DNA from 4 places in the Cobetia sp. 29-18-1 genome. Region 4 is predicted to be linked to each of the others. Evidence: predicted binding sites of a transcription regulator. Region 4 holds the regulator's gene; each other region holds the start of a gene.
The links. Region 4 encodes LexA, which represses DNA repair genes until DNA is damaged. Its sites were predicted from a motif close to TACTGTNTANNTANACAGTA; they were not measured.

Region 1 (5,491 bases), on a different contig from region 4:
GCTGTCATTGGTGGGGGCGGGCAGCTCGACGATGGTGCTGGGTGAGTATTGCGGCAGGTCGGGTCGGTGGCGATTGCTCTTGAGGAAGACCAGCACGGCGCGTGTCAGGCTGCCTTGATGGCGCAGCTTCTCGGCGCCGCGCTGGGCATGTTGGCGGATGGCGTCCCTGAGTTCATTCAAGTCACCGGTCATGCGCCCGAAGGAGCGCGAGGTCATGATGCGCTGGCGAGCGTCATCGGCATCATTCATCTCGAAGCAGGGCGTGCCTTGCAGTTCGCGCGCGGTGCGTTCCAGTACCACGGAATACCGCTGGCCGATGGCGCGCGGGTCGGCGCAGCGCAGGTCCCAAGCAGTGTGCAGGCCTTGCAGTGCCAGGCGTTCGACCAATCGTCGGCCCACGCCCCAGACATCGCCCAGTGGCGTATCGGCCAGCAGGCGCTGGGTGCCGACTTCATCGGGTTCCAGCACGCAGACACCGCCGAATTCCGGACGTTTCTTGGCAGCGCGATTGGCCAACTTGGCCAGCGTTCGAGTTGGCGCGACCCCGACACATACGGGAATGCCGGTGAACTTGCGGACATTACGGTGCAGGGTGCGGCTCAATGTCAGCATCGAGTTGCGATCAAAGCCATCGAAACGCACGAACATCTCATCGATGGAGTAGGGCTCGACCCCGGCGGAATATTCCTCCAGCACCTCACGCACGCGCGCCGACATGTCGCCATACAGCTCATAGTTGGAGGAGAGCAGGTGGATGCGCCCCTCACGGACGAGTGACTGTAGCTGGAAGGCGGGGGTGCCCATCTCCACGCCCAGCGCCTTGAGTTCGTTGGAGCGCGCGATCACGCAGCCGTCATTGTTGGACATCACGCCGACAGGGCGGCCCTCCAGGCGCGGGTCGAACACTCGCTCGCAGCTGGCGTAGAAGTTGTTGCAGTCGACCAGTCCGATCATCGGCGTCTTCATACCGCGTATTCGTGGATGACGGAACGCACCACCCCCCAGACCTGGCATTCGAGGTCGAAGATCGCGACCGGCGGATACAGAGCATTGCCGGAGCTCAGATAGGGGCGCTGACCGATCAGCTCATAACGCTTGACCACCACCTCACCCTCGACCAGTGCCACCACGATATGCCCGGGGCGGGCATCGATGGAGCGGTCTACCACCAGGGTGTCACCCTCATAGATGCCGAAGCCTTCCATGCTGTCACCCGCCACCGTCATGAAGAAGGTCGCTGCCGGGCGCTTGATCAGCCGCTCGTTGAGGTCCAGCGTGCGCCCCGCGTAATCCTCGGCCGGCGAGGGGAAGCCGGAAATGCCAGCGCGCCCCGTGATGTGAGGGTGCGGCAGCGCACAGGGCTCCGGCGCTGGATGAGGGCGAGCCAGCGAGGCGTGGGACGGTTGAGCGGCAGATACGGTCATGGGTGGGGTCTCCTTTCGATACTGTATTCATATACAGTATCGGCGCTGAGAAGCCCTCAGGCAACCGATAATCCCTGCGAGTGCTGCACATTCACGAGACGCAGATCAGATGAAGTGCACCTGTGTTCAATGGTGGACGGCAGGTAAAGCTGCTAGCAGAAAAAATTTCCCGGTAGGCCTCGCGTTTGCGTTTGCCTGATATCCGCCTTACCTTCGTTATTCCTTATATAACAATATTAGAGGTGGAAAATGCGGCTTCCGATGTTGGCGGTGGGTTTGGCATGCGGTATGTGCAGTGCCAGTGCGCAAGCGGCGGACTATCAGGATGTGCAGGATGCCGTCGAGCAACAGCGAGCGCCTCTGCTGGAGACGCTGGAATCACTGGTCAACTTGGATTCGGGAACGGGCTACCGTGAAGGCTTGAATGACGTTGAGGCAATGCTGACCCAGCATCTCGAAGCGCTTGGCGCACAGGTGGAAACGCACCCTGCCAAGACCTATGGCGGCAATACGATTGTCGGTCGCCTGCAGGGAGATGGCAGTCGCAAGATAATGTTGATGATTCACTACGACACCGTCTTCGATGAAGGCGCCGCCACGGAGCGTGCCTTCCGTATCGAGGATGGGCGTGCCTATGGCCCGGGCGTGGGCGATGCCAAGGGTGGCGCAGCCGTTATTCTGCACAGTCTCGAGGCGCTGAAGTCGCTCGGGTTTGATGACTATGGCCAGGTGACGGTTGTCTTCAATCCTGATGAGGAGAAGGGCTCGCCGGGCTCGCATGACCTGATTCATGAGCTATCGGCAGATCAGGATGCCGTGCTGGTATTCGAGCCTACCTTCGCTGACCCGGGAGTCGATGCCGTCACCATCGTCACCAAGGGCATCAACTATGCGTTTCTCGAGGTGAAGGGCCGTGCTTCCCATGCCGGTGGCGCACCAGAGGAAGGGCGCAACGCCATCATGGAGCTGTCTCATCAGCTGCTGCAGTTGGATGAGCTTGATGATGCGGACAAGGAGACGACGCTCAACTGGACGATCGTCGAGGGCGGCGTCAAGCGCAACGTGATTCCGGAGCATGCCAGGGCGGAAGGTGATATGCGCTACTTCGATAGCAGCGAGTATCAGCGTGTCCTGGAAGAAGCGCAGGCCATCACGAAGAACCAGTTGATCGATGATACCGAAGTGGAGTTCCACCTCGAGAAGGGGCGTCCGCCGCTGCCTGACAATCCGCAGAGTCAGCAGCTGGCCGAGCAGGCCCAGAAGATCTATCAGGAGTTGGGGCAGACACTGCAAGCGGTCGAGATCGGTGGCGGCACCGATGCAGCCTACGCCTATCATGCAGATTCCGATAAACCAGCAGTGCTCGAATCCCTGGGTCTCGTCGGCGGCGGCTACCACAGCGATCAGGAGTTCGTGCTGGTCGATAGCGTCGTGCCACGCCTTTACCTGACGACACGAATGATCATGCAGTTGTCCGAGGATCAGCCGCAGGAGTGAAACCGGGGCTGTAGCGGTAAATGATATGCCGTCATGGCAGCAAACCCGATAAAAAAGCCCGGCCTCCTGGAGGCCGGGCTTTTTTGGGGCTTTCCCAGTGCTGTTCTGTCTATCAGCCCGCCGGGCTCAGGATGCGGATATCGCCATCGGCGATCCAGTCACCGGCGTTGTCGCGGAAGCGCTGCATGTGTTCGGTCTCACGGTGGGCCTGCAGCGCATCGTGGGATTCCCAGGCTTCCACCACGGTGATGGTGTCGGGGCGTGGGTCGTTGTCCTTGTCGGCGGCGCGTTCGGAGTCCAGACACGGGTGGTAGGCGTGGCAGCCATCTTCCTCGCGCACGGTGGGCGCGACGGCGCAGAGTTCATTGAAGACATCCTGAACGTGGCCTTCCTTGGCGGTAACGGTGGCGATTACCCAGATCATCTTGGCTCCTTGTGACGGTACTGACCGCCGATGTTGTCGGAATTCTCGTGATGAGATGTCCTGACTATGTGGAGCCGTTTCTGGCCACTGCAAGGGGCAGGGGCTGACTGCCGGCATGACCCTGCATGATTAGCACACGAAAGCGCCGGACAGCAGGGCTGTCCGGCGCAGTTGTCATCAGACGATGATCCGCGTTCGTGATGGATCAGAATAAGAAGGCGATGGATCAGGACGGGAAGGCGAACTGGGCGCCTTCACGCAGACCGGCGGAAGGCCAGCGCTGAGTGATGGTCTTGCGGCGAGTGTAGAAGCGCACCGCATCCGGGCCGTAGGCGGACAGATCGCCGAACAGCGAGCGCTTCCAGCCCCCGAAGCTGTGATAGGCGACCGGTACCGGCAGCGGCACGTTGATGCCGACCATGCCGACCTGGATGTGATCACTGAAGTAGCGGGCGGCTTCGCCATCGCGGGTATAGATGCAGGTGCCATTGCCGTATTCGTGATCATTGATCAGCTGCATGGCGGCTTCCATCGAATCGGCGCGCACGACCAGCAGCACCGGGCCGAAGATCTCTTCCTGGTAGCAGGTCATCTCCGGGGTGACGCCATCGATCAGGGTGCCGCCGACGAAGAAGCCGTTCTCGCCGCCTTCGACCTGCGGATTGCGGCCATCGACCACCACCGTCGCGCCTTGCTGCTCGGCGCTGTCGATGTAGCCGACCACCTTGTCACGATGGGCCGCGGTGATCAGCGGGCCGAAATCATTGCCCTTGTCGCTGTAGATGCCGACCTTGAGGCCTTCCATCTGCTGCTTCATCTGCGCGATCAGCTTGTCGGCGGCGTCATCGCCCACGGCTACCGCGACGGATAGTGCCATGCAACGCTCACCGGAGGAGCCGAAGGCGGCGCCATTCAGTGAGTTGGCCACGTATTCCATGTCGGCGTCCGGCATCACGATGGCGTGGTTCTTGGCGCCACCGAGGGCCTGGCAGCGCTTGCCGTTGGCCGCGGCGCGGCTGTAGATGTATTCAGCGATCGGGGTGGAGCCGACGAAGCTGACCGCCTGGATGCGCGGGTCGTCCAGCAGCGTATCGACGGCTTCCTTGTCGCCATTGACGACATTCATGACGCCGGCCGGCAGACCGGCCTCCATCAGCAGCTCAGCGATGAACAGTGTGGAGGTCGGGTCGCGCTCGGAGGGCTTGAGGACGAAGGTATTGCCGCAGGCGATCGCCATCGGGTACATCCACAGCGGTACCATGGCCGGGAAGTTGAACGGCGTGATGCCGGCAACCACGCCCAGCGGCTGGAATTCGCTCCAGGAATCGATGCCCGGGCCGGTATTGCGGCTGTGCTCGCCCTTGAGCAGTTCCGGGGCGCTGCAGGCATATTCGACATTCTCGATGCCGCGCTGCAATTCGCCCAGCGCATCGTGACAGATCTTGCCGTGCTCCTGACCGATCAGGCGGGCGATCTCGTCGGCGTGTTCTTCCAGCAGCTGCTTGAAGCGGAACATCACCCGGGCGCGCTTGATCGGCGGCGTATTGCGCCACTCCGGGAAGGCGGCCTCGGCGGCCGCGATGGCTTCCTCGACCGTCGCCTTGCTGGCCAGGCGCACCTGACCGCCGACTTCGCCGGTGGAGGGATTGAAGATGTCCTGGGTACGGCCTTCGCTGTGATCGATGTTGCCGTTGATGAGGTGTCCGAGCGTCTTCATTGGGTGGGCTCCCTGAGATGACTTGTGAAATGAATGGCGATGAATGAAGTGGTGTTGATCGTCAGTTCTGAATGTTGATGGTCAGTCTTGAACGTCGATCACCAGCCTTGAGCGTCGACCGTCAGTCTTGAGCGGTGGCCGTCAGTCCTGGGCGGCGAAGGCATCGCCGAGGGCATTGATCAGGCGGTCCAGCTCGTCGTGTTCGGTGATGAACGGCAGGCCCAGCTGGATGGTGTCGCCGCCGTAACGGACATAGAAACCGGCCTTCCAGCAGTGCATGGCAATCTCATACGGGCGCCGCGCCGGCTCGCCGGGATAGGCCTCGACCTGCAGGGCACCGGCCAGGCCGTAGTTGCGGATGTCGCTGATGTAGCGCGTGCCCTTGAGCTCGTGCAGCTTCTTCTCGAATACCGGACTCAGCTCGCGGAC
Region 2 (5,491 bases), on a different contig from region 4:
GGATCGGTGGGCTCGCCGATCAGCGGCTCCGGGTCCAACTTCCAGTCGCCGGTATGCATCACGCGATATTCCGGCGTGACGATCAGCAACGAGCAGCTTTCCGGAATGGAGTGGGTCAGCGGCAACAATCGCAGCGCGAAGGGGCCGGATTCGAAGCCTTCATCCACCTCGATGATCTGCAGGCTCGAGGTTTCCAGCTCGCGCTCGGCGAACTTGGCGCGCAGCAGGCCAGCCGCCAAGGGCGTTGCAATGATCGGGCAGCGCCATTTCGGCCACAGCCAGGCGACCGCGCCGATGTGGTCTTCGTGGCCATGGGTGATCACCAGCATCTGCGGGCTGATGCCCAGGCTTGCCAGAGACTCGATATCCGGCACCTGCAGCGGACCTTCCGGCAGGTCCTGGCGAATCATCATGCCGCAATCCACGGCAATCCAGTGATCCTGATAACCATACAGCGTCAGATTCATGCCGATCTCGCCGCAGCCACCCAGCGGTAGCAGGTGCAGCGGCGGACGTTGTCTCTGACGGACTTGAACGCGGGGTTTCAACATGGATGTCATGCCATCTATAAAATGTGGCTCAACTATACGGGAATCCCGCGAAGCGCCACAAATGGCGCTGTTGTCCGGTCGAGTCGATTCGAGGGCGGCCCGGCCGTCCGCGTGACGCCTTGAGGTGGGCCGGCGTGATGGCCGCTGATCGCAATGTCGTATTGACCATATGGACAGAATCGGGGCGCAGCACTGTTTCAGGCCGCGTGATCAGCTACAATAGCCCACCTTTGCCGAGGGGCTGCTTACGGGCGGTGTCATGATTCCTCGCGCAGGCCGGCGCTTCGCCGGCTGAACATCATTCCCGCTATCACAATGGTTGAACTTACGATGTCTCACGCCTATCGCCTGGTGGTGTCCTGCCCTGATCAGGTCGGAATTGTTGCCCGAGTTTCCACTTTCATCGCCGAGCAGGGCGGGTGGATCACCGAAGCCAATCAGCATTCTGATCTTGGCGCCGGTCGTTTCTTCATGCGCTATGAGATCAACCCCGAAACCATCGGCCTGAGCGCCGCTGAGCTCGGCAAGCGCTTCGCCCCGATCGGTGAAGAGTTCGGCATGCAGTGGCGCGTGCATGACACCGCTGCCAAGAAGCGTGTCGTGTTGATGGTCTCCAAGGACTCCCATTGCCTGGTGGACCTGCTGCATCGCTGGCAGTCCGGTGATCTGGATTGCGAGATTCCCTGCGTCATTTCCAACCACGACGACATGCGTTCGCTGGTCGAATGGCACGGCATTCCGTTCCATCACGTGCCGGTCGACAAGAATGACAAGGCGCCGGCCTTTGCCGAAGTCGAGCGTCTGGTGGAAGAATCCCAAGCCGATTGCATCGTGCTGGCGCGCTACATGCAGATCATTCCGCCGAGTCTGTGTGAGCGCTATGCTGGTCGCCTGATCAACATCCACCACAGCTTCCTGCCTTCCTTCGTGGGCGCCAAGCCGTATCACCAGGCCTTCGGGCGTGGGGTCAAGCTGATCGGGGCGACTTGTCATTACGTGACCGAAGAACTGGATGCCGGCCCGATCATCGAGCAGGACATCCATCGCGTCACTCACTGCCATACCGCCGAGGAACTGGTGCGCATCGGTCGTGATGTCGAGCAGAAGGTCCTGGCGCGCGGCCTGCGTTGGCACCTGCAGGATCGCGTGCTGATCCACGGCAACAAGACCATCGTCTTCGCCTGAGCCTCGCTTGCTCAACGCATGAGTCTGTCATCGACCTGAGGTCGTGACGAAGAAGCCGGTACCTGTTTCAGGTGCCGGCTTTGTTGTTTGCGGGATGGGGGGGCGCGCCTGGCGCGAGCTAGAACAACCCCAGCTGCTGGGCGTCCTCGCGGGCCTTGAGGCGCACGCCGACGCCCAGCAGGCGGACAGGTCGATGGCCGCGTTGCCAGGCTTGCTCCATCAGCAGGGCGAAGCTGTTGGCGCTCGGCAGCGTGGTGGTCGAGGCGGGGAGCAGGCTTTCCAGCGTGGTGCTCTCGAAGTTGCTGAAGCGGATCTTGACGAACTGCTTGGCCAGTACCGGCCGGTCATGGCGGGCGTGACGGCTGGTCAGGCGTTCGAGCAGGGCAGGCATGCGCTCGAGACAGGCCGGCAGGTCGGGCAGGTCGTGATCGAAGGTGTGCTCGACACTGATCGACTTGCGCTCACGCTCGACACGCACCGGTCGCTCATCGATGCCGTGCGCCAGTTCGTGAAGGCGGGTGCCGAACTTGCCGAAGTGCTCGGCTAGGGTCGTCAACGGCGTGCTGCGCATGTCCTCGCAGGTGGTGATGCCCAGGCGTGTCAGACGTGCCAGCGTCGCCGGGCCGACCCCGTGCAGCTTGCCGACGGGCAGCTGGCGGATGAAGGCGTCGCTGGTCTCGGGAGTGATCACCGTCAGGCCGTCGGGCTTTTCCCAGTCGCTGGCGATCTTGGCCAGAAACTTGTTGGCGGCCACGCCAAGGGAGAGGGTGATGCCGGTGCGCTTGAGCGCCTCTTCCTTCAACCAGCGCCACATCCAGGTGGCGCTGCCCTGAAAGTCAGTCACGGCGCTGACATCCAGATAGGCCTCATCCAGCGAGAGGGGCTCCACTAGGGGCGTCAGCTCATGGAAGAGTGCCTGGATCTCGGCGGAAACGGCGCGGTAGCGCTCGAAGTCCGGGGGCACCAGAATCAGCTGAGGGCACAGGCGCAGCGCGCGGGCAGTCGACATCGCCGAGCGTACGCCGAAGGCACGCGCGGGATAGTTGCAGGTGGCGATGACACCGCGTTGCTCGGTGCGGCCACCGATGGCGATGGGTACGTCGCGCCACTCGGGATGGCGGAGCATCTCGACGGCGGCATAGAAGCAATCGCAGTCGGCGTGGAGGATCTTGCGCATGCGCGCATCATGCTAAAAGACTGGATGGCTGTCCAGTGGCGGCGCCCATTCATTGCGCCTGAGCAGGCTCAGCAACGACAACGCCCGACAGTGAGGAGAGTCCTCTCTGTCGGGCGTTGGCATGTCTGGCATCTCGCTTGGGCGCGAGACTGTCGCTCAGCGGATTACAGCGTCATCGCGGCCACCCAGCCGAACACGATCAGCGGGATGTTGTAGTGGATGAAGGTCGGCACCACGCTGTCCCAGATGTGGTCGTGCTGCTGATCGACATTCAGGCCGGCCGTCGGGCCGAGGGTCGAGTCAGAGGCGGGTGAGCCGGCATCTCCCAGCGCGGCGGCGGTGCCGATCAGCGCGACGGTGGCCAGCGGCGAGAAGCCGAATTGCAGCGCCAGCGGCACGTAGATGGCGGCAATGATCGGAATGGTCGAGAAGCTGGAGCCGATGCCGAGGGTGATGAACAGGCCGACCATCAGCATGACCAGCGCGGCCAGCGGCTTGTTGTCACCGATGATGTGGAAGGAGGCGTCGACCAGGGTCTGGATATCGCCGGTGGCCTTCATCACGGAAGCGAAACCTGCCGCCGAGATCATGATGAAGCCGATCAGCGCCATCATGCGCATGCCGGACGTGAAGAGGTCATCCGCTTCGTTCCACTTGAACAGACCACCCAGCGAGAGGATGGCGAAGCCGACCAGGCCGCCGAGAATCATCGAGCCGGAATACAGCTGAATGCCGAGGGCGGCGATGATGGCGACGCCTGCCATGATCAGGCCGCTCTTGGACGGCGTGTGCATGGGCGTGTGGTGCGGTACGTTGCTGGACTTGATCTCGTGGGTCGCGTAGTCACGCGGCTTGCGGTAGGAGACGAACAGTGCCGTCAGCAGGCCGAGGAACATGCCGCCGACCGGAATCGCCATCGCCATAGGCACCATGCCGCGAGTCACGTCGAGACCGAGCGACTGGCCGGCCTCATTGATATTGGCCAGCAGGATGTCGTTGAGGAAGATGGAGCCGAAACCGACCGGCAGCAGCATGTAGGGCGCGGTCAGGCCGAAGGTCAGTGCACAGGCCACGGCACGACGATCCAGGCGCAGGCGGTTCATGGCGACCAGCAGCGGCGGAATCAGGATCGGGATGAAGGCGATGTGGACCGGAATCAGGTTCTGGGAGGAAATCGCGACCAGGGTCACGCTGCCCAGCAGGCCGTACTTGATGGCCGTCTGGCGGCGCGGCGTGCTTTCGCCATTGAGCAGGCCGATCAGGCGTGCGGCGAGCAGGTCCGGCAAACCGGAGCGAGACAGGGCGACGGCGAAGGCACCGAGAGTGGCGTAGGCCAGCGCGACCTTGGCGCCGCCGCCGACACCGTCATTGAAGGCGCCGAGCGTGTCAGTCAGAGACAGGCCGCTGAACAGACCGCCGACCAGGGCGCCGGCGACCAGCGCGAAGACGACCGAGACGCGAGCCAACGACAGGCCGACCATGACCAGGACGGCCAGAATTACCGCATTCATGCGAGTACCTCTATGTGGGGTTGTGCCAGCTTTGGGAGTGTTGCGGACAGAGCGGGCGAACTGTGGGTGCGTGGCCACCCGATCCCGGGGCAATGCCTCGCATGACGTTTACATTCGTGACGAATGCCTTGCTGTCGCAGTGTTCCTGCGGCTTCCTCCTGAATGCCGTCAAAAACGGCGCATTATCTTACCAGAAGGGCAACGCAAGCTGAATGGCCGATGAACGTGGGCGCTGCCAACTGCCACAAGTTGGCGTGCCATGACGGCTTTTTGTAGAATGCCACGCTGCCCGGCGGCTGCAGTCGCAGGCGTTATTCAACAGGAGTGCGCATGCTGGAGCTGGAAAATGCCCGCGTCATCGGCATGGGAAATGATCGGCGTGTCTATCAGGACCCGAACGACCCCCATCGCTGCATCAAGGTCCCGCGTTACCCTGACAAGGGCAGCCGCCAGAATGAACGCGAGCAACGCTATTTCGAGGGCCTGGTCAGACGTGGCATGCGCGACTGGTCCTATGTGCCTGCCTACCACGGCAGTGTCGCCACCGCCGAGGGGCTCGGGCTGGTCTTCGATCTGATTCTCGACAGTGACGGCTCCACGTCACGCCGACTGCGCGAGGTGCATCTCGAGACCCCCGAGCGCCTGAGCACCGAGGTGCTGGTGAGCGAGCTGGCCAATCTCTATCGCTATCTCGAGAAACGCTGGTTGATTCCGTCTGATCTCAATGATCGCAATATCGTGGTCCAGTTCAGCGACGACCAGCCGCCCAGATTGTGGCTGATCGACGGTATCTCGAATCCTGACTTCATTCCGCTGGCGACCAGTGTCGCCTGGCTGGCGCGGCGCAAGGTCGCGCGTCGTTATCGTCACTTCCTCAAGAAGCTGGTCAAGGGCGGTCAGCTCTCGCCAGAGGATTATCAGGCACTCGAAGCCCGTCTGTGGGGGTGAATGCCTCTGATGGTGATGGCTCTCGAGACTGGTGGCGCTCGAGAGTGACTGCCCCTGATGGCGCTTGCCTTTGATGGCAATCGCCTTTGATGGACATCGCCTTTGATGAACATCGCCAG
Region 3 (5,491 bases), on a different contig from region 4:
GCATCAGTACCGTCGTCACGTCACCTTCCACCACCAGGGTTTCCAGCACCAGTTCGCCGCCGGGACGCAGGGTGTCACGCAGCTGGAAGAGGTGGTCCATCGGCGAGGGGCGATGATAGAGCACGCCCATCGAGAATACGGTATCGAAGGCGCCCATCTTCGCTGGCACATCCTCGATGCCCACCGGCAGGAAGTGCAGGTTGCGGCCCTGGGGGTGGTCCGCGCCGATGAAGTGGCGCACGGCATGGAACTGGCAGTAGAAGCGCGGCGAAGGGTCGATCACCAGCGTGAAGGCCGCGCCTGCACCGACCATGCGCCAGCCGTGGTAGCCATTGCCGCCGCCGACATCCAGCACGCGGCGATGGGTGAGATCCGACAGGTGCGGCGCGAGACGCTGCCACTTCCAGTCGGAGCGCCATTCGGTGTCGATATGGATCTCGTCGAGCTGATAGGGGCCCTTGCGCCACGGCATCATCGCACGCAGCAGGTTCTCGCTCTGGCGCAGCTGGCCGCTAGTCAGGCCAGTCGGAAAGCGTGCACCGACCCGGTCGGCATCCAGCTGCACATCGCGCGCGTCGGGCAGGGCGGGCAGCTTTTCCAGCGCGCCATGCCAGGCCTTGAGGTCGGCGTGACGCTTGCGGTCCAGGCCATTGGCCAGTTGCTCGGGCAGGGCGCCCAGCCAGCGGGCGAAGCCGTCGCCGACGGCGCCTGGCTCACAGGCAAGCTCGGTGAAGGCGCGGTAAAGGTCGCGGTCATACGGGGAAATGCTCATGCGCTGGGTCGGGTCCGTGCAGGCGTAGCGGTCATTCGGCGGCTTTGAAGGCGACCATCGATGCGAAATTCAGGTATTGCAGCCAGGTGTGGCTGCGCTGGAAGCCGGCGCGCGCCAGGCGCTCGTGATGCGTGTTCAGGCTGTCGGGCTTCATCACGTCCTCGAGGGCCTCACGTTTCTGGGAGATTTCCAGATCGGAGTAGCCGTTGGCGCGCTTGAAGTCATGATACCGTTCGATCAGCCAGGCATTCTCGACCGGATCATCGCTGATGATCTTCTCGGAGAGGATCAGCACGCCGCCGGGTTCCAGCGCCGCGAACAGCTTGTCGATCACGGCGTCGCGGTCTTCCGGCGGCAGGAACTGCAGCGTCAGATTGACCACGATCATGCCGGCCGGCTGATAGTCGAGGGTGCGAATGTCGGCTTCGGTGACGTTGATGCGATGGTCGGGGAAGGCCTCGGCGAGTTCGCGGCTGGCGCGCTCGACCATCGGTCTGGACAGATCGACGGCTTCGATCTCGATATCCTCGGCGGCCATCTCGCGGGCCAGCGCCATGCTGGCAGCGCCCAGTGAGCAGCCCAGATCATAGACCCGCGCACCGGGGCGCAGGTGAGCGCGGGCCATCAGGCCCAGCATGGCGATGATCTGACCGTAACCCGGCACCGAGCGGCGCAGCATGTCCGGAAAGCAGCTGACGACCTGCTCGTCGAAGGAGAAGCTGGCGACACGGTCAAGGGGTGTCGTAAATATCGCGTCACGGTAAGATGCATCACTCATGGATCAAGGCTTCATCGGGCAGTGGGCCAGGGCGACATGCCTGTGGCCGAGGACCGGCCGGGCAGAGCGCCCCGTCGGGCCCGCCATTCTACGCATTCGGCGCCCGTGACGCACCCGTCACGGCTGGCGGGTGATGCCTCCATCAATCGATTTCAGGCCGGGCCATGCAGGGCCGGTCATTACACTTCAAGGAGAGAGGTGGCCATGTCCACTCAATCAGCGGCACGTTCTGCGCGTCGTAATACCCAGGCCTGGCAGGCTCTCGCGCGCCATCATCAAGAGCAGATGGCCGATGTGCATCTGAAGGACCTGTTCGCCGAGGATGCGGCGCAAGGGCGTGACCGAGTGGCGACCTTCACACGCTCTGCCGCGGGGCTGCGTCTGGATCTCTCCAAGCAGCGCCTCAAGGGCGAGACCCTGGAGCTGCTGCTGGATCTGGCGCGCGAAACCGGCGTCGAGCAGGGCATCAAGCGCCTGCTGGCCGGTGAGCATGTCAATCGCTCCGAAGACCGTCCGGCGCTGCACGCCGCGCTGCGTCTGCCGCGCTCCGCCAGCCTCGAGGTGGACGGCGAGGATATCGTGCCGGCCATCCACGAGAGCCTCGAGCACCTGGCCGAGATGGTCGACACCTTCCACAGCGGCCAGTGGCGCGGCGCCACCGGCAAGCCGATCACCGATGTGGTCAACCTCGGTGTCGGTGGCTCGGACCTGGGCCCGCTGATGGTCTCCAGCGCCCTGAGCGATTGCCGTCCCAAGGACATCCACGAGATCGGCGTGCACTTCGCCTCGACCATGGATGGCTCCCAGCTGGCGGATTATCTGGAATCCTTCAGCCCGGAAACCACGCTGTTCATCCTGTCCTCCAAGTCATTCTCGACCATCGACACGCTGTCCAATGCCCGCACCGCGCGCGACTGGCTCAAATCACGCCTCGACCCGGAAGGGCGCCTCGAGGCGCTGATCAACCGCCAGCACTTCATCGGCGCTTCCGCCAAGCCGGAGAAGATGACCGAGTGGGGCATCGCACCGGAACATCAGCTGCTGTTCTGGGATTGGGTCGGCGGTCGCTATTCGCTGTGGGGCACCATCGGTCTGCCCATCGCGCTCAATGTCGGCATGGACAACTTCCGTCGCCTGCTGGCCGGGGCGCATGAGCTGGATGAGCACTTCCGCACCGCGCCGCTGGAAGACAACCTGCCGGTGCTGCTGGCGCTGGCCGGGATCTGGAACAACAACTTCCTCGACATCCGCGCCCACTCCATCCTGCCCTACGACGGTCGCCTGGAGTACTTCGCAAGCTACCTCGAGCAGCTGGAGATGGAATCCAATGGCAAGTCGGTGACCAACGATGGCGAGATGATCGACTACTCGACCTGTCCGGTGCTGTGGGGCCAGCTGGGGCCGAACGCCCAGCACGCCTTCTATCAGCTGCTGCACCAGGGCACCCAGGCGGTCGAGTGTGACTTCATCGCGCCGATGTGCCGTTATGACCATGTCGAGGACGCCGAGACACGCGCCCACCTCAAGGCACAGCACCGCCTGACGCTGGCCAACTGCTTCGCCCAGTCACGTGTGCTGATGCTGGGTGATGACGCCATCCCCGGTGATGAGGCGCAGCCGAACCACAAGCGCTACCGTGGCAATCAGCCGTCGACCACGCTGCTGCTGGAGACGCTCACACCGGAAACGCTGGGTGCGTTGATTGCGCTCTACGAGCAGAAGGTCTTCGTTCAGGCCACCATCTGGGATATCAACCCGTTCGATCAGTGGGGCGTGGAGCTGGGCAAGCAGATCGCCACCGCCACCGAAGCGACCATGACCACCGGCGAAGGCTTCGACACACTGGATGCCTCCAGCCGTGCGCTGATCGAAGCGGTGTGGGCAGCCCAGGATCAGGACCCGCGCTGAGCCCACGGCGGATGTGAGTGAGAGTGAGTGTGTGAGTGAGTGAGGGCATGCTGATATGCCATGCAAGACGAGCGGCGACGTCAGTCGTCGCTCTCTGTTGATTTATACAGTATTCTCGCTATCCTATAAGCGAATCAATCGTTTACACTAGACAGCACGACGCGGACCGTCGAAAACCCTGCTTCCAGCGTATCAACGCTTGAGAGATGCCCAGCCATCTTGGGGCGTGGGAGGGGAGGTTTCGCGGTCTGGCGTGTTGTCGGGAGTGCTGATGGCCAATTCCCCCTTTCCGTCAGATACGGCAGCGATGCACGCCACCGCGCCCGTCAAGGGTCTGCTGTATCTGCACGGCTTCAATTCGGCCAGTTGTTCGCCCAAGGCACGCTTGATGCAGCGCGCGGCAGAGCAGTTCGGCCTGCCGTGCGTGATGCCGGACATCCCCCCGGAGCCCGGCGCGGGTCAGGCGGCGGTCAACGCGGCCTATCTCACGTTGTGTGAGCGTCTGGCGCTGGACCCCGCAGACCCCGCCTGTGATGACGCCATCATGGTGATCGGCAGTTCCATGGGCGGCTTTCTGGCCACCTGGCTGGTCGCGCGTGAGGCCGCACGCCTCGAGGGGCCGGCAGGCCCTTCTCAGAGCGTCTGGCGTCAAGGGCCGCGCAGCGTGCTGATCAATCCGGCCGTGCGTCCCGCGCGACTGGTCAGCGAATGGCTCGGTTCGGTGCATGCCAACCCCTATACCGGCGTGACGTTCACCGTCACCGAGGATTTCGGGCCCGGGCTGCTCGCATTGGAAGCGGAACCGGTCACGGCGCAGCGCACCCTGGTGCTGTTGGCGACGGCCGATGAGACATTGGATGTCAATGATGCCGCAGGGCTCTATCAGGGAAGTCGCTTGATCATCACACCGGGTGGCGATCACGGCTTTGCGCAGCTGGCGGAATATCTGCCGGCGATCATGGCGCATGGCGGGCACCGGCTGGCCCCCGCCACCGCAGCGGCGATGCATGTCGCGCCGGACTAGCAGGTCATGTGCGTGGTGCTTTCTGCTACGAGACACCACGACCTGGCTGGGCACGGCACCTCTTGGCACGACATGGATTGGCACGACTTGGCAGGGCGTTTGATGCTGAACGCCAGGCGCCGGTCTCTCATTTTTCAGGAATCCGTTGTCCGTCTCGCGCACGTGAAATGGCGAGTCGGATGGCGGACGTCAACACCAAGGACACAAGGCTGCGATGAGTCAGTACAGCGCCAGTTCCATTGAGGTCCTCTCCGGCCTCGAACCGGTCCGCAAGCGGCCCGGCATGTATACCGACACTTCTCGGCCCAACCATCTGGCGCAGGAAGTCATCGACAACTCCGTCGATGAGGCGCTGGCGGGGCACGCGAAGGAAATCCGCGTGCGCCTGCTCGAGAATGGCGGTATCGAGGTCGGCGATGACGGTCGTGGCATGCCCACCGACATCCACCCCGAGCATGGCGTGACCGGCATCGAGCTGATCCTCACCAAGCTGCACGCGGGGGGCAAGTTCTCCCAGGACAGCTATCGCTTCTCCGGCGGCCTGCACGGCGTGGGCGTCTCGGTGGTCAATGCGCTGTCGACGCGTCTGGAAGTGGAAGTGTGCCGCGATGGCCTGCGTCAGCGCATCGCCTTCGAGAATGGCGAGAAGGCCGAGGAGCTGACCCAGATCGGCACCGTCGGCAAGCGCAATACCGGCACCCTGGTGCGCTTCTGGCCGGACGAGAGCTACTTCGACAGCCCGCGCCTGGCGATGCCGCGTCTGCGCCACCTGCTGCGTGCCAAGGCCGTGCTGTGTCCGGGCCTCAAGGTCGTGCTCATCGAGACCGATGGCAGCGAGACGACCTGGCACTACGAGGATGGCCTGCGCGATTACCTGCTCGGCGCCACCGATGGCTACGAGCGCCTGCCGGAATCGCCGTTCGTCGGCCATTTCGAGGACGAGGAGCACGGGGTCGACTGGGCGATCCAGTGGCTGCCGGAAGGCGGTGAGCTGGTGCAGGAACCCTAC
Region 4 (5,491 bases):
AAGCGCTTGACCATGCGAATCAACGCCCAGGCCAGCGCCAGCAGGGTCACGATCTGGCGCGCCGTGCCCAGGTACTTCTCGGCCCCGCCGAGGCTGAACTGGCCGGCGATGATGCCGAGCGCCAGCAACACCCCCATGCTGTAGAGCCAGAATGACAAGGGATGACGCAGGCCATGCACCAGGGCGTCATCCCACAGGTTGCGGCTCTTCTCGGCATGCGTCGCCAGGCGGCTGAGCACCACCCGCTCGATGAGGTGCAGCAACAGCACCGCCAGCAGTAGCAGAGCGAGATTGATGCCCCACAGCGGCAGACCAAAGGTCTGCTCGACCCATTGGCGCAGCGGCTCGACCCATTGATTGATCATCTCTTCGGCAGGCGCTGCCAGCTTGTCGGCAGCAGCCTCGGTGGCGGATTGCTCAGCCATGGGAATTCCTTGCCAGTCTTCGACTCGAAAAAGGCACCGCGTGCCTGATTATTGCGCGCTACCGGACTCAGAGACCGACCGTGCGTCAGACGCGTCAGCGGCGCCTAGCGTGCCCGAGGGCATGGCAGCCTGCTGTGATGCCTGACTGGCCGCCATCGATTCGAGCCGCGCGTGGGTGCGCCGCCAGCGTGCCAGCCCCACCAGACCATCCAGCGTCGGGCGAGCTCGCGCATAGCGCAGACGCGCCTGGCGCTTGCCACGGTGGCGCTGCTCATCGTCATCGAGGCTGTCGAGCACTTCGCGCGCGGCGGCCGGGTCATTGCAGACCAGCGCCATGTCGCAGCCGGCGTCCAGCGCCAGGCGTGCACGCTCTGCCGGGCCACCTTCCGCGACGGCCGCCGCCATGCCGAGATCATCGGAGAAGATGGCGCCCTTGAAGCCGAACTCTTCGCGCAGCAGGCCCAACCAGCTGGGTGAGAAGCCCGCGGGACGTGCATCGAAATCCGGATAGATCACATGCGCCGGCATCACGCCACCCAGGCGCTCGGCGAGGGCCGCGAAGGGCTTGAGGTCATGTTCGCGCAGCTCGCGGAACGGCCGCGGGTCGACCACGCGCTCCAGATGGGTATCTGCCGAGATGCCACCATGCCCCGGGTAGTGCTTGCCGACGGCGGACATGCCCGCCTCCTGCAGCCCGTCGATGAAGGCGCCGCCCACCGCGATGACGTCTTCCGGCGTGGCGCCGAAGCTGCGATCGCCAATGATGGTCGAGCCCGCCACATCGATATCCAGTACCGGCGCAAAGGTGATATCACAGCCGATGGCTGCCATTTCCATGCCCAGCAGCCAGCCGGCATCGCGTGCCAGACCCAGGCCTGCGGCCTGGGCGTCTTCGCCGCAGCCATCACAGTCACGCCCGAGACAGCACTGCGCCAGGCTGCGCATCGATGGCAGGCGTGTCACGCCCTCGCGCAGACGCTGGACGCGCCCGCCTTCCTGATCGATGGCGATCAGCAGGTGGGGATTGACGCTGCGAATCTCGCGGCTCAGTTCCAACACCTGCTCGGGAGAAGCGCAGTTGCGCGCAAACAGGATGACGCCCCCGACGGCAGGGCGTGCCAGCAGTTCACGTTCGTCGCGGGCGAGGGTCAGCCCCGCAACATCGACCATTACGGAGCCCAGTGGCTGTGTCATGTCATCCTTCCTGTCCATGGCCTGCGGCAGTGATGTCCCGTGAAGAGAGGAGCCACGACCGCCAGGACTTCATGTCTTTTACGGGGCTCGGCAGCCTGGAAGAAACGTGATGAATCAGGCTGCCAGCGCGAGGAAAGGCGCAATTCTAGCCGACTGAACCCCTATCGAACAGTCGCGGCCAGCTGCGCCCCGGCAAGGGGCTGTCACGCAGATTCCGGTGACAGCTCATGGAGGGTATCAGACTCGGGCACCAGCGCCTTCAGGCATGCAGCAGTACCGGGGTGCCGGGCACAGCCTCGGCAAAGAGTCGCAGCAGGTCGTCATCACGCAAGCGAATGCAGCCGTGGGACGCCGCTACCCCCATGGGCTCCGTGCTGGGCGTGCCATGAAAATAGATGTAGCGGCGCAGACTATCGACCCGCTCGCTGCGGGCATTGCGACCACGATTGACGCCGGGCTCGCGGCCGCTGAGCCACAGAATGCGCGTCAGGATCCAGTCACGCTCAGGATGCTCCGCGGCAAGCTCGGGCGTGAACACCTCGCCCGTGAAGCGCCGTCCGCGATAGACGGCGCCACGCGGATTGCCCGCCCCGATGGCGGCTCGAATCACATGCCAGCCGGTTGGCGTGCAACCGCTGCCGTCGAGCTCGCCAATACCGTTGAGGCCGCTGGAGATCGCGCAGGCGTGCACCAGCGCCTCAGGGTCAGCCGCGGGGGGCGGCGCATCACGACTGCCACTCGGCGCGTCATTGCGTATCTCAAGGCTTTGGCGCGAGAGGTCCACCGCTACCCAGCAGGCCATCAGCTGGCCGCCTGGGTGACCGCCTCACCATCTCCGAGCGAGGCCGGCAACGGCGCTGCCATCGCCGCGACCACCACCGGACGCATGTGCTGGATCAGCTCACGCACCGTGGTGTGATGGCCGTACTCGGCTTCCTCGATATCGCGCAGCGCATCCAGGCCCGAGAAGGTGAAAATCACGCTGCCGAGCATGAAGTGCAGGCGCCAGAAGCGCTCGTTGTCCGGCAGATCAGGCGTCGCCAGCTTCAGAAGCTCGGCGAAGCGGCTGAAGACCGTGCCGTAATGCTCGCGGATATAGCGTCGCATGTGGCCCTGCCCCTGGGTATAGGCCAGCCCGAGCAGGCGCATGAAGGTACGCAGGCTGTTGCGCTCGGCCGGCACCTCCAGCACGGTACGCGCCATCACCTCCAGCAGGACCTCCAGCGGCACCTGACGCCCGGCGTATTGCTGCTCGACGCTGTCGAGTGCCGCGTGGAAGCGCTCACTGAACGGGTCGAGATAGCGTGCGAAGACCGCCTGGATCAGCGATTTCTTGGAGCCGAAGTGGTAGTTCACCGCCGCCAGATTGACCTTGGCCTTGCTGGTGATGTTACGCAGTGAGGTCTCGGCGAAGCCGCGCTCGGCGAACAGCACCTCGGCAGTATCGAGGATGCGGGTAACGGTATCGGTCTGGGCCATGGGCGGAACCCTTGTCAGGTAGAAAAGAACTGGAGTCGTAGGTCACGGCGCAAGCCCCGCGCGGCGACTCTCTCATGAGGTGGTGCATGTTCACCGCAAGGCACGTTCGATCACGGCACCCGTGAGCACCGCCATCGACGAACATTCGTTTGAAACACTTTGATTCTAGCGCGCCATGCCATGACTGACAATTCTCTCGCGTTTCAAACGCCAGAGGTTTAGCCAAGCCTGATATTCCCTCAACGCTGACCGTGCCGATTCAAGGGCTCGCCTAGCTGGGTGACTGACCACCCCGCCAGCGCCAGGCCGGGTTCACTTCCAGACATTCACCACCAGACATTCACCTCCAGGCATTCACTTCCAGACATTCCCATCAAGAAAGAATGCCTCGGATATCAGCACGAAAAGTCGCCAGACAGCGATATCTCGGCGACTACCTGCCCTTTGAGGCCACCACGCAAGCCACGATGCCTTGCATGACCGCCATGACTGGATACAATGACAGTTGTATGGATGCACACCCCGTGCCGTCAGCTCAAGATGCCGCCCAGGCCAAAGGCAATGCCATGACCCAGCCGCTTACTCCGCGCCAGCAGGATGTCTTCGACTTCATCATCAAGACCATCAAGTCCTCTGGCTACCCGCCGACGCGGGCCGAAATCGCCCAGGCGCTGGGCTTCCGCTCACCGAATGCTGCCGAGGAGCATCTGCGTGCCCTCAAGCGCAAGGGCGCCATCGAGATGGTGCCGGGCACCTCTCGCGGCATTCGCGTGCCGTCGCTGGCTGACGTCGACGACAGCGCCAACGATGGCCTGCCGGTGATCGGGGAAGTGGCCGCCGGCAGTCCGATTCTTGCCAGCGAGCATATCGACCGTCACTGCCCGCTGCCGAGCGACTACTTCTCGCCGGCTGCCGACTACCTGTTGCGCGTGCGCGGCGTGTCGATGAAGGACGTGGGAATTCTGGAAGGCGACCTGCTGGCCGTGCACCGCACCAGCAGCGTGCGTGACGGACAGATCGTAGTGGCACGTCTGGGGGATGAGGTCACCGTCAAGCGCTTCCGCCGTGACGGGCACTACGTGTGGCTGGAAGCCGAGAACGAGGACTTCTCGCCGATCAAGGTCGACCTGCGCACGGACAGCCTGGAGATCGAAGGTCTCGGGGTGGGCGTCATCCGCGATGGCGGCCTGCACTGAGGCCTTGACCAGCAGCGCTTTGAGCAACGAGCTATGCCCAGCAGCACCTTTCTCGCAGAGCTCTGAGCAACAGAAAAGCCGCACGCATTGCACAAAAAAACCCGCCTCGAGGCGGGTTTTTTTGTGCGCGAAGCGCGAGCGATGAATCAGTGCACGATGCCTTCTGACTGCTCGTCCTCGTCTTCTTCGCCATCCCAGAGGCGAGTCCGGGTGATGGCGTGGTCGATCATCTCACGCGCGACCTCGAAACGATTGTCACGCAGCAGATCGGCGGCCTCGTCCGAAATGCGAATGCTGAGCAGCGGCTCACCTTCGCTTTCCGCGGCGCGCAGAATCACTTCACCATCTTCCATTTGCACAATTTCAAGTACGGCGGGATCGGACACGTCATTCCTCCTGCACGGCATCTCGCGAGATACCGGCGTCGTTGTAATCGTCAGCGCGACGGCTGGCAAGCCCGGCACCGCGTTGCCATCAGCGACGCAGAAAAAAGTACGACCACAGCCAGAGCCATGGTCGTACCGGAGAATGCAGGGCTTGCCACAATGCGATCAGTCTAGCACCCGTGAAGGCGAAACGTCACCCGATTGCCATGCGCCAGTCATCACCAGCGTGCAGCACCAGATCAACGCCTTGACCTACCACTCGACACTCGACTCGCGCAGCTGCGGCAGCAGCGCCTTGAATGCCGTGATGGCGGCACTGAGACGCTCGGCCAGCGAGGCGCTCGAGGCTGCCGCGATGATCAGACCATCACCACGCGAACGCGATTCCTCGCGGCGAGCGACGCCGCCCTCTTCATGCAGGCGGGTCACATCCGCGACCAGCTCAGACAACCAGCTGTCGGAATGCTCCAGCAGGCTGCGCAGCTGCTCGACCTCGGCGATGGGCGTCGGCGGCGACGCCAGGCGCTCGCGCCAGCTACCCTCTGGCCAGCGCGCCGTCACGGCACACTCTTCCAGCAATGACGCCAGCGCCAGCTCCAGCAGGGCGAGCGCGCCCTCTTCACCGGCCATGCGACGCGCCACGGCATGCTCATCGTCGCCAGAGGCTGCTGACTGGGCCAGCAGCAACTCGGCCTGATACAGCAGCTGATTGGTACGGGCACGCTGGCTCATCAGCTCTTGGCTCCCTTGCGCTTGTCCTCGACGACCCAGCGGCCGTTGTCGTAGGTCGCCTTCCAACCGGTCGCCTTGC

Region 1: a site for LexA is predicted at 1,444-1,463, ahead of umuD (translesion error-prone DNA polymerase V autoproteolytic subunit). Genes of this name have one in related genera too.
Region 2: a site for LexA is predicted at 2,932-2,951, ahead of dinB (DNA polymerase IV). Genes of this name have one in related genera too.
Region 3: a site for LexA is predicted at 3,551-3,570, ahead of QD208_RS11725 (YqiA/YcfP family alpha/beta fold hydrolase). Genes of this name have one in related genera too.

What each region holds. Positions count from the first base shown of each region.
Region 1 covers NZ_JARWKS010000006.1:55,734-61,224, forward strand. The annotation lists gene QD208_RS06360 (Y-family DNA polymerase) at 1-954, opposite strand, end outside; gene umuD (translesion error-prone DNA polymerase V autoproteolytic subunit) at 963-1,424, opposite strand; gene QD208_RS06370 (glutamate carboxypeptidase) at 1,713-2,921, shown strand; gene QD208_RS06375 (putative quinol monooxygenase) at 3,034-3,345, opposite strand; gene QD208_RS06380 (CoA-acylating methylmalonate-semialdehyde dehydrogenase) at 3,572-5,062, opposite strand; gene QD208_RS06385 (aspartate aminotransferase family protein) at 5,204-5,491, opposite strand, start outside.
Region 2 covers NZ_JARWKS010000005.1:25,355-30,845, reverse strand. The annotation lists gene QD208_RS05265 (ribonuclease J) at 1-467, opposite strand, end outside; gene purU (formyltetrahydrofolate deformylase) at 882-1,736, shown strand; gene dinB (DNA polymerase IV) at 1,855-2,913, opposite strand; gene QD208_RS05250 (Na+/H+ antiporter family protein) at 3,078-4,424, opposite strand; gene QD208_RS05245 (YrbL family protein) at 4,755-5,372, shown strand.
Region 3 covers NZ_JARWKS010000014.1:17,649-23,139, forward strand. The annotation lists gene cmoB (tRNA 5-methoxyuridine(34)/uridine 5-oxyacetic acid(34) synthase CmoB) at 1-772, opposite strand, end outside; gene cmoA (carboxy-S-adenosyl-L-methionine synthase CmoA) at 804-1,550, opposite strand; gene pgi (glucose-6-phosphate isomerase) at 1,755-3,458, shown strand; gene QD208_RS11725 (YqiA/YcfP family alpha/beta fold hydrolase) at 3,730-4,482, shown strand; gene parE (DNA topoisomerase IV subunit B) at 4,697-5,491, shown strand, end outside.
Region 4 covers NZ_JARWKS010000007.1:80,151-85,641, forward strand. The annotation lists gene QD208_RS07385 (mechanosensitive ion channel family protein) at 1-425, opposite strand, end outside; gene nagZ (beta-N-acetylhexosaminidase) at 474-1,619, opposite strand; gene QD208_RS07395 (L,D-transpeptidase) at 1,879-2,421, opposite strand; gene QD208_RS07400 (TetR/AcrR family transcriptional regulator) at 2,421-3,098, opposite strand; gene lexA (transcriptional repressor LexA) at 3,665-4,294, shown strand; gene QD208_RS07410 (hypothetical protein) at 4,441-4,680, opposite strand; gene QD208_RS07415 (DUF6586 family protein) at 4,933-5,412, opposite strand; gene topA (type I DNA topoisomerase) at 5,412-5,491, opposite strand, start outside.